DNA from 2 places in the Micromonospora sp. NPDC050276 genome. Region 2 is predicted to be linked to the other one. Evidence: riboswitches for the same ligand, from Rfam matches in the RefSeq annotation. Region 2 holds a riboswitch; the other holds the start of a gene.
The links. A riboswitch is a leader RNA that binds a small molecule or an ion and turns the genes downstream of it on or off. The one in region 2 is predicted to bind cyclic di-AMP.

Region 1 (4,555 bases), on a different contig from region 2:
TTCCTGGACGTCGGGGCATCCGGAGCGTCGGGATACCGCGGTTTTACCGAAACCGAGTTGATCATGCGCGGTGGGCGGGGCGCGGGGCCGGGCGCGGCCGGGCGTACACCCGGTGCCGGCTCCGTCAGGACGGAGCCGGCACCGATGACCTTCGGGCCGTGGTCAGGCGGCCGTGCACTGGACGTCGCGGCTGCGGCGGGTCGGGCGGGTCTGCGGTACGGCGAGTGGCGTGGCCGCCGCCGTCGGGGCGTGCGGGTCGAGCCAGACCCGAACGGCCGGCCGGCCCGGCGCGAGGCCCGGAATGCCTGCGGTGTGCTGCTCGCGGCGGGTGAGCATCGCCACGTCGATGGTGAACTCGAACAGCCGCCAGTCGACCTGCGGCTCGGCACGGGCGGTCTGCGCCAGTTGCGCCACCCGCACCGGGTCGGTCACCGGACGGGCGCGCCCCGCCACGTACGCCTCGTCGTCGCTCTCCTCCGGCGGGAACGAGTGCAGGGCGTAACGGCCGTCACGTTCGAGGTCGCGGCGCTTGGGAGAGTCGATGATGAAGCAGAACAGCCCCTCATCGGTGATGACCGGAGAGACCGGATGGACGCGGGGCCCGCCGTCGGCACGGACCGTGGCCAGGTAGCCGAAGCCCGGCCCGTACTGCTGGAGGAGAACGCGGATCCCGTCGGCGAGTCGGGGCTCGTCGGCGGCGAATTCGGACCAGGAAGCCATGCGGGCATTCTATCGAACAAATGTACGAGCAGCGACCTCGACGCGCTGGTCACCGGCACCGAATCCAGTCACTTTCGGCCACGCGGCTATGGTGGTCCGATGCTGCTCTCCGACCGCGACCTGGTCTCCGAGATCAAGGCCGGCACGCTGGGCCTGGAGCCGTTCGAGCCCACCCTGGTCCAACCGTCCAGCATCGACGTCCGACTCGACCGGCTGTTCCGGGTCTTCAACAACCACCTCTACACCCACATCGATCCCGCCAGGCAGCAGGACGACCTGACCTCGGCGGTCGAGGTGCCCGACGGCGAGCCGTTCGTGCTGCACCCGGGCGAGTTCGTGCTCGCCTCGACGCTGGAGGTCATCTCGCTGGGTGACCAGCTCGCCGGCCGACTGGAGGGCAAGAGCTCCCTGGGCCGGCTCGGGCTGCTCACGCACTCCACCGCCGGATTCATCGACCCGGGTTTCTCCGGTCACGTGACGCTGGAGCTCTCGAACGTGGCGAACCTGCCGATCACCCTGTGGCCGGGGATGAAGATCGGGCAGCTCTGCATCTTCCGGCTGTCCTCGCCGGCCGAGCACCCGTACGGCTCGGCGGTCTACGGCTCGCGCTACCAGGGGCAGCGGGGGCCGACTCCGAGCCGCGCCTGGCAGCACTGGCGCACCTGGCCCACCCGATAAGGCGCGACGCGGAGAACGACGAGGGCCCGCCGCGACGGATCGCGACGGGCCCTTTCGTCACCCAGGTCAGCCGGGGCGGCCGTAGCTGTGGATCGGGCCGTCGTCGACTTTCTTCATCTTGACCGGTTGACCGGCCTGCGAGGCGTGCACCACCCAGCCACCGCCGACGTACATGCCGACGTGGTGGATGTCGCTGTAGTAGAAGACCAGGTCGCCGGGGCGCAGGTCACCCCTACTGACGTTCTTGGTGACCCGGCTTTGCGCGGCGGCGTTGTGCGGCAGCGACACGCCGGCCTTCGCCCAGGCGGCCAGCATCAGCCCGGAGCAGTCGTACGAGTTCGGGCCCTCGGCACCCCAGACGTAGGGCTTGCCGATCTGCGCGCAGGCGAACTTGACCGCGGTGCCCGCCGCGCCGCCGGGGTAGCTACCCGGGCAGGGCGCCGGGCGCAGCGGGCCGCCGCCGCCGTTGCCGTACACCTTGAGGCGCAGCTTCTGCAGGCGGTCGATCTCTTCGTTGATCTGCTTCTTCTTCGCCGCCAACTGAGCCTCGGTGCGGGCCAGCTGGGCCACCATCTCGTCCAGTGGCGCCTTCTGCGCGGCCAACTGGTCGCGCAGGTCGGCCACCTGGCGTACGTCCTTCTGCTGGTTGTGCGCAAACCGGTCGAGCATTTCGAGCTGGCCGACCACCTCGCTGGGCGACCGGCTGCCCAGCACCGCGTTGACGGTCGAGACGTTCTCACCCTTGTAGGCGCGGACGGCGAGGGCGCTGACCTTGTCCATCGCGGCGTCGACCTGGCGCTCCAGCGGAGTGATCCGGGCGGCCAGCGCGTCGGCTTGCTTGCGCTTCGCGGCGAGGTCGGTGCGGGTGGCGTTGTGCCGTTCGATGATCGGTTCGAGCTTGTTCCAGTCGGCGTCGATCTGGCGCTCGATCTCGGCGACGGACGGGTCGGCGTGGGCCGCCGTGGCGCTGCCGGTCAGGACGACGGCGACGCCGGCCAGCGCGGCGAGAACGGTGGTGAAGCGGGACCAGCGTGGGCGCGGCACGATCGACGCCGGGCCGGCTGATGCCGACCGCTCGGACGACGGCCGCGGGGCATGGAGTGCCACCGGGGTTCCGTACTCCTTCTTCCTGACCGCCTACCGGGTTAGCTGACGGGTTCGGGCGGGAAGTCGGCGCCCTACCGCAAGTGACTGCGGATTCACCCCGAGGGACCTGGGTCCCCGGTTCGCTCGGAAACGACTCGGCGGTGTCGGTCCGTTACCGCCCGGGCTGGGCGGAGCTGCTGTCGGGCCGACGAATGACCAGAGTAGAGACGCTTGTTACCGATCCGCAACCCGTGCGGCCGTGACACTCCGTACCGATCGGATGAGGTCACCGACCGTGTGTGAAGAATACTTTCTAGATACTTCGATAGATAGAAAGGTATTGACGTGGGTTCCCGGGCGGCGCGATGGTGACCTGACCTCTGCCCGCGAGAATCTAGGGGGTTCGATGCACCCTCCCACCCTGTCGACCGGCTGGCGTGCCCTGCTCGCCGCCACCGTGGTCGCCGCCACGACCACGGTGCCACTCTCCGTCGGCCCGGCCGCCGCCGCGCCCACCACCGACCGCCAACAGCAATACGCCGCCGCGGCCACCGAGTACGGGATACCGCCCGTCGTGCTGCTCGGCGTCTCCTATCTGGAGTCCCGCTGGGACAGCAACGCCGGCACACCCAGCACCAGCGGCGGCTACGGCCCGATGCACCTGACCGACGCCCGGCACGTGGCCGCCCTACCTGGGCGCGGCCACCACGACGCCGGCGCCGAGGACCCCCGTGGCGACGATTCGCGCCCCGCCCGGGTGCCCGCGCCCCGGCCGGTCGAGACCCCCGCGCCGTCCACCGCCGCGTTGCAGACCGTAGACGCCGCCGCCGCGCTGACCGGCGCGGCACCCGAGGCACTGCGCGCCGACGTGGGCGTCAACATCCGGGGTGGTGCCGCGCTGCTGAGCGCGTACCAGCGGGAATTGGGGGCGCCGCTCGGCGCCGACACCGACCCGGCGGCCTGGTACGGCGCGGTGGCCCGCTACTCCGGCGCGGACAGCGCCGACGCCGCCGCGGCCTTCGCCGACGAGGTCTTCACCACCATCGGTGCGGGCGCGTCCCGGGTGACCGACGACGGCCAGCGGATCACCCTGCCGGCCCGTGCGGTACGGCCCGAGCGTTCCTGGCTGGACCGGCTGGGCCTGCGCCGGCTGGCCCGCCCGGACGGGGTGGAGTGCCCCCGCACCATCTCCTGCGAATGGATCCCGGCGCCCTACGAGGCGTTCGGCGACGGGGACTACGGCAACCACGACCTCTCCGACCGGCCCGCCCGGCAGAAGATCGAGTACATCGTCATCCACGACACCGAGGCGAGCTGGGCGACCACCCTGCAACTCGTCCAGGATCCGACCTACGTGAGCTGGCACTACTCGCTGCGCTCGGTCGACGGGCACATCGCCCAGCACGTGCGGACCAAGGACGTCGGCTGGCACGCCGGCAACTGGTACGTCAACGCCAAGTCGATCGGTCTGGAACACGAGGGCTTCGCGGCGCAGGGCACCTGGTACACCGAGGCGATGTACCGGACCTCGGCGAAGCTGGTCCGGCACCTGGCGCTGCGGCTGGGCATCCCGCTGGACCGCCAGCACATCATCGGCCACGACAACGTGCCCGGCACCGTCGCCTCGACCGTGCCAGGAATGCACTGGGATCCGGGCCCGTACTGGGACTGGACGCACTACTTCGACCTGCTGCACGCACCCCGGCTGGACACCGGCACCCCGGCCACCGGGCTGGTCCGGATCGACCCGGACTACACCACCAACCAGCCGGCGTTCACCGGCTGCGTCACCGCGGGCCTGCCGTGCGCGCCGCGTGGCTCCTCGGCGGTGGTGCTGCGCAGCGCACCGTCCGCAGACGCGCCGCTGGTCAACGACGTCGCGCTCCGCCCGGACGGCACCCCGAACACGATGGCCGTGTCGGACCACGGGGCCCGGGCGTCTGCCGGGCAGACGTACGCGCTCGCCGGGCGGCAGGGCGACTGGACGGCGATCTGGTACCTCGGGCAGCGGGCCTGGTTCTACAACCCGGCGTCCGCGCCGACCGCCAGTTGGACCGTCGGCGTCGTGGCC
Region 2 (4,555 bases):
AGGGCACCATCGTGGCCGGGGCGCTGCCGCTCGGTGCGACCGAGTCTGACCGGCTGCCCCTCGGCGACGCCGCGAGCCGTCCGGCGCCTCGGGCCCCACCCGGGCGCTGAGCCACCGGGACGATCGTCCCGTCGCCGCACGCTGTCGACCCACCCACTCCGCACCCCGCCGACCCGTGGCCCACCGTGGCCCGCTGGCCGGTGCGGCTCCCATCGCACTGCTCTCCTTTCGAGGTGCCGACCATGGAGACCGTCGTCTTCTACCAGTTCGTGACCGAGGTGCCGCAGGCCGCCGCCATCTGGTCCACCCTGATCCTGCTGACCCTGGGCCTGCTCACCGTGCTGGTGGCCCGCCCCGACCGAGACCGGTGCACGGACGACCCGCTCCCGACCGCGCCCACCGCTCGGGAGGTGGCCGCTGCCGAGGCCGTGGACCTGCGCCGCTACGCCGAGGAGGTGGCCGTCGCCGCGGCCGGCGCGGCCACCACCGCCCGGCGGCGACGCGCCGCCTGGCTGACCGCTCAGGAGCAGGTGGAGCGGGCCTGGATCGGGTACGACGAGGCGGACGCCGCCGCGCGTCGCTTCGCGGGTGCCGGGGCGCTGCCCACCCCGCAGACCCCGCACACCCCCGCCGAGTACGCCGCCCGGGAGCGCTATCTGCACCGCGCGGCGATGGCCGCGTACTGGCGGGGTGACCTGACCATGGCACAGCTTGGCGACGTGTTCGGACACCGGCACGGCTGGGATCCCCGCCTCCACCCGGTGCAGCAGGAGGTGTTGATCAGCCGGGTGATCCGGGACGCGCGGCTGGCCGACTACCAGGTGGCCGCGAGCCGTGAGCGGGCCGCCTGGCGCGACGCGGAGCTGGCCGCCGAGTCGCGGCGCACCCTCGCCGAGGAGGCGTACGCGGCGGCAGCCCGGCTGCGCCCGACCCCGGTGCCCACTGGCCGGAAGGTGGCCGGGGCGTTGCGTCCCGCCGTCGTGGCACGGTGGCGCCCGGCCCGGGTGGGTTGAGCCCGATCCGTGATGTGAGGCCGGTCACGACTTGGTGAAATCGGACGTCCGGCGCGAGCGGCGTCATTGTTCCCGTGATTGTGGCCGCGTTCTCTGCGGCCTGTCCGGTTGTCGCCCGCAGGCGTCACCGTAACCGGTTGTCCCATCGAGTCACATCATCGGCAAAACGCGCAGAAATTGTCGCGCCAATTCGGGTTTACGCAGGTGAACCTGGCTTGGCAGGGCGCACGGACGCCAGTAGTGTCGTGCCGTCCGATGCGGTAACCGATCGCAAGAGGCGACGCCGCGTCGACCCGCTTAATCGTGATCAACGAGCCGGGGACCCATCAGTAAGTCTGGGGTGAATCCGCGAGCCACGGCCCGCGGTAGGGCGATCTTCCCGCCCGAATCCGTCAGCTAACCCGGTAGGCGGTGTTGGAAGGAGTCAACCCCTCGTGCAGCACCTTTCCACCCCTCGGTTGTTCCCTCGCCTCCACGGCGTGGCGGTGCACCCGCTCATTCGTCCAGTGACGGTGAGCTGACCCCCCGGGTCATCGCCTTTCCCGCCCGGCCGCGCCGGGCGTTCCCCTGAGCGGTTCACCATCCGCGGACCAACGGTCCGCGCGCTGGCGCCTGCCCGGATACCGGTCCGGCCCCGGTGTGCCGCTCTCCCCCCCGATCCGTGGAGGACCCCGTGAAGCACACCCTGCAGCGTCAGCTCCGCCGCCTCGCCACCGAGCGCCCGTATCAGATCGTTGCCGCCTCCGCCGCGGCCCTCGCGATCGCCACGACCACCGGCGCCCTGCTCACCACGGCCGATGACGCCCCGGCCGGCCAGCGCACCGTGACCACGGTCGCCGAGATGCGCAGCGACGTCGCCGCCTCCCGCGGCGAGGTTCGGGACGCGTCCCCCTCGGCCAGCGCCGCGCCGACCACGGCCGCCCCGGCCACCAGCGCCGCCTCGCCCGCCGCCAAGGCCAGCAGCAACCCGGACCTCACCCGCAAGGCGGAGCGGCCGAAGCCGCCGGCGACGAAGGTGCTCGACTACGACTACGAGGCGCAGAACACCTACTACAACTGCGGCCCGGCGGCCACCCGCAACGCGCTCAGCGCCGCCGGCATCGACCGCACCCAGGAGGAGCTCGGCGCCGAACTCGGCACCACCGAGATGGGCACCAACTCGGCCGCGGACACCACCCGGGTGCTCAACGCCGAGGTGAAGGGCTCCCCGTACCGCACCCGGATGTTCCCCGGCGCGCCCAGCCCGGCGCAGATGGACCAGCTCCAGGCCGACGTCGTGAAGGCCATCACCGACGGCCGGGGCGTGGTGGCCAACGTCGTCGGGGACGCCACCGACACCGACGGCGGCTGGCACTCCTACGGCGGCGGGCACTACATCGCCGTGGTGGGCTACAAGGACAACGGTCGCACCGTGCGGATCGCCGACTCGGCGAACCCGGCCGACCCGTCGTACTGGATCACCACCATCGACCTGGCCAACTGGATCACCAGCCGGGGCTACTCCGCCTGACCCAGCCAGGCACGCTGACCGCCGCGGGCGCCGTCTCCCACAAGGAGCCGGCGCCCGCGGTGTCTTCGCCGCCGAGTCCGGGCGCGAACTCTACAGTGGATCTCCAGGTCTCGGCGGTGGCGCGGATGACGGCTCTCGTACCAGGCCGTGAACCGTGGGAGACTGCGGCCGTGGTGGAGAATTCGGGTGGTCACGGCGGCCGTAGGCCGGTCCTGTTGCTGCTGCACGGCATGGGGGCGACCGGTGACGTGTGGTTGCCCTGGGCGCCGCACCTTGAGCAGCACTGGCCCGGGCGGTGGCTGGCACCGGACCTCGCCGGCCACGGCTGGGCGCCACCGCTGCCGTCGTACTCCTTCGCGGGTTTCGCCCAGCGGATCGCGCAGGCCCTCGCCCCCGACGACCGGCTCGTCGTGCTCGGGCACTCACTGGGTGGCGTGGTCGGCCTGGCGTTGGCCGCCCGCGACGCCGGAGCCCCGGTGGACGCGGTGGTCGGGTTGGGCATCAAGGCGATCTGGTCGCCCGCGGAGCTGACCCGCGCCGCCGAGGTCGCCGCCCGCCCGGTGAGCTGGTTCGCCAGCCGCACCGAGGCGGCTCGCCGCTATTTGCGCGTCTCCGGACTCGCCGGCCTGGTTCCGCCGGACCACCCGGTCGTGGACGCCGGGCTGCGCCAGGTCGACGGCCGCTGGCGGCTCGCCATGGACCCGACCGCGTTCGCCGTCGGCGAGCCCGACCTGACCGGGCTGCTGGCGGCGACCGACGTGCCGGTGCTGCTGGCGCGCGGGGAGAACGATCCGATGGTCACCGACGAGCAGCTCAAGGAGTACGGCGTACCCGTCGCCACGCTGCCCGGTCTCGGGCACAACGCGCACGTGGAGGATCCGGCGGTGGTGCTGGAGTTGCTCGACCCGTACCGCTGAGCACGTTATGCCGGTGCGGACGCGGTCAGTGTCTGCGCGGGCGCGAGCTCCCGGCGGGCGGCGGTCAGGAACGCCTCCGCGTACGAGTCGGCCGGGAAGTCACCCAGGTAGCGGCGGCGGGTGGCCCAGCGCTCCGCGGCCAGCGGGTCCGTGTCCAGCAGCGCGGTCAGCACATCGTCCACGTTGGACAGATCCCGCCGCAGCACGTAACCCGACGCGGCCAGCGGGAACCGCTCGATGAATTGGTCGCCCTCGTCGCCCATGTCGGTGACCGCGTACGGTTTGCCGGAGTAGAGGTAGTCCGAGATCACTCCGGACACGTCGGAGACCAGCGCGTCCGACCGGTTCACGCACTCGGTCAGGCTCAGCTCGCGAGCCGCCGCACCGACGACGTGCTGGCGACCGGTGCGGGCCCGGTCGGCGACGAGTACCTCGGTCAGCCGGCCCAACTGGCGTGCCGAGGCCGGGTTCTGCGCGGTGTACGGGTGGGCCCGCAGGATCACCGTCGCGCCGCGCTCCAGCAGTCGACGCAGCAGCCCCTCGGCCACCGGCAGGGAGCAGTAGTCGGCGTCGGCGTGGTGCCCGGTCCAGGTCGGGGTGTACAGCACCGTCGGGTGCGCCATCCCCGGTGCCGGTTCGGACCGTACCTGGATCGACTCGACCTGCGGGCGACCCACCACCACGAACTTGTCCGCCGGGATCCGCACCCCGGCGCGGGCGTACCGGTCGATCGCGGCCTGTCCGGCCACGAAGATCCGGTCGAAGATCCCCGACACCGGGTTGGCGCTCGGTGCCTTGTCGCTGTCGCCGTGGTGCAGCTGGATGTGGGTGAGCTGGGTGAAGCGGATGCAGTGGCTGTTCTTCGCCCCATGGTTGACGTAGAACGCCACCCGCAGGCTCGGCACCAACGCCTCGTCCATCGCCCGCAGGGTGGGGCAGTAGACCACCGGCGCGTCGGTGGCCGCCGCGATCGGGCCCAGGAACTCCGGCTCGCGCACCAGCACCAGGAACGGCCGGCCGATCCGTTCCAGATACGGCAGCCACATGGTGACCTGGTACTCCGACCCGGGAGGCGCGGAGAAGTAGAGCAGGAACTCCGGCTGGTGTCGGCGCAG

Region 1: another riboswitch for cyclic di-AMP. It lies ahead of ACIBF8_RS15255 (NlpC/P60 family protein); the one in region 2 lies ahead of ACIBF8_RS04395 (C39 family peptidase).

What each region holds. Positions count from the first base shown of each region.
Region 1 covers NZ_JBITJA010000006.1:260,169-264,723, reverse strand. Annotated here, with positions in the region: gene ACIBF8_RS15265 (pyridoxamine 5'-phosphate oxidase family protein) at 163-720, opposite strand; gene dcd (dCTP deaminase) at 820-1,398, shown strand; gene ACIBF8_RS15255 (NlpC/P60 family protein) at 1,465-2,505, opposite strand; cyclic di-AMP (ydaO/yuaA leader) riboswitch at 2,519-2,655, opposite strand; gene ACIBF8_RS15250 (N-acetylmuramoyl-L-alanine amidase) at 2,891-4,555, shown strand, end outside.
Region 2 covers NZ_JBITJA010000002.1:253,697-258,251, forward strand. Annotated here, with positions in the region: gene ACIBF8_RS04385 (hypothetical protein) at 1-110, shown strand, start outside; gene ACIBF8_RS04390 (hypothetical protein) at 243-1,013, shown strand; cyclic di-AMP (ydaO/yuaA leader) riboswitch at 1,298-1,439, shown strand; gene ACIBF8_RS04395 (C39 family peptidase) at 1,675-2,523, shown strand; gene ACIBF8_RS04400 (alpha/beta fold hydrolase) at 2,694-3,440, shown strand; gene ACIBF8_RS04405 (CDP-glycerol glycerophosphotransferase family protein) at 3,446-4,555, opposite strand, start outside.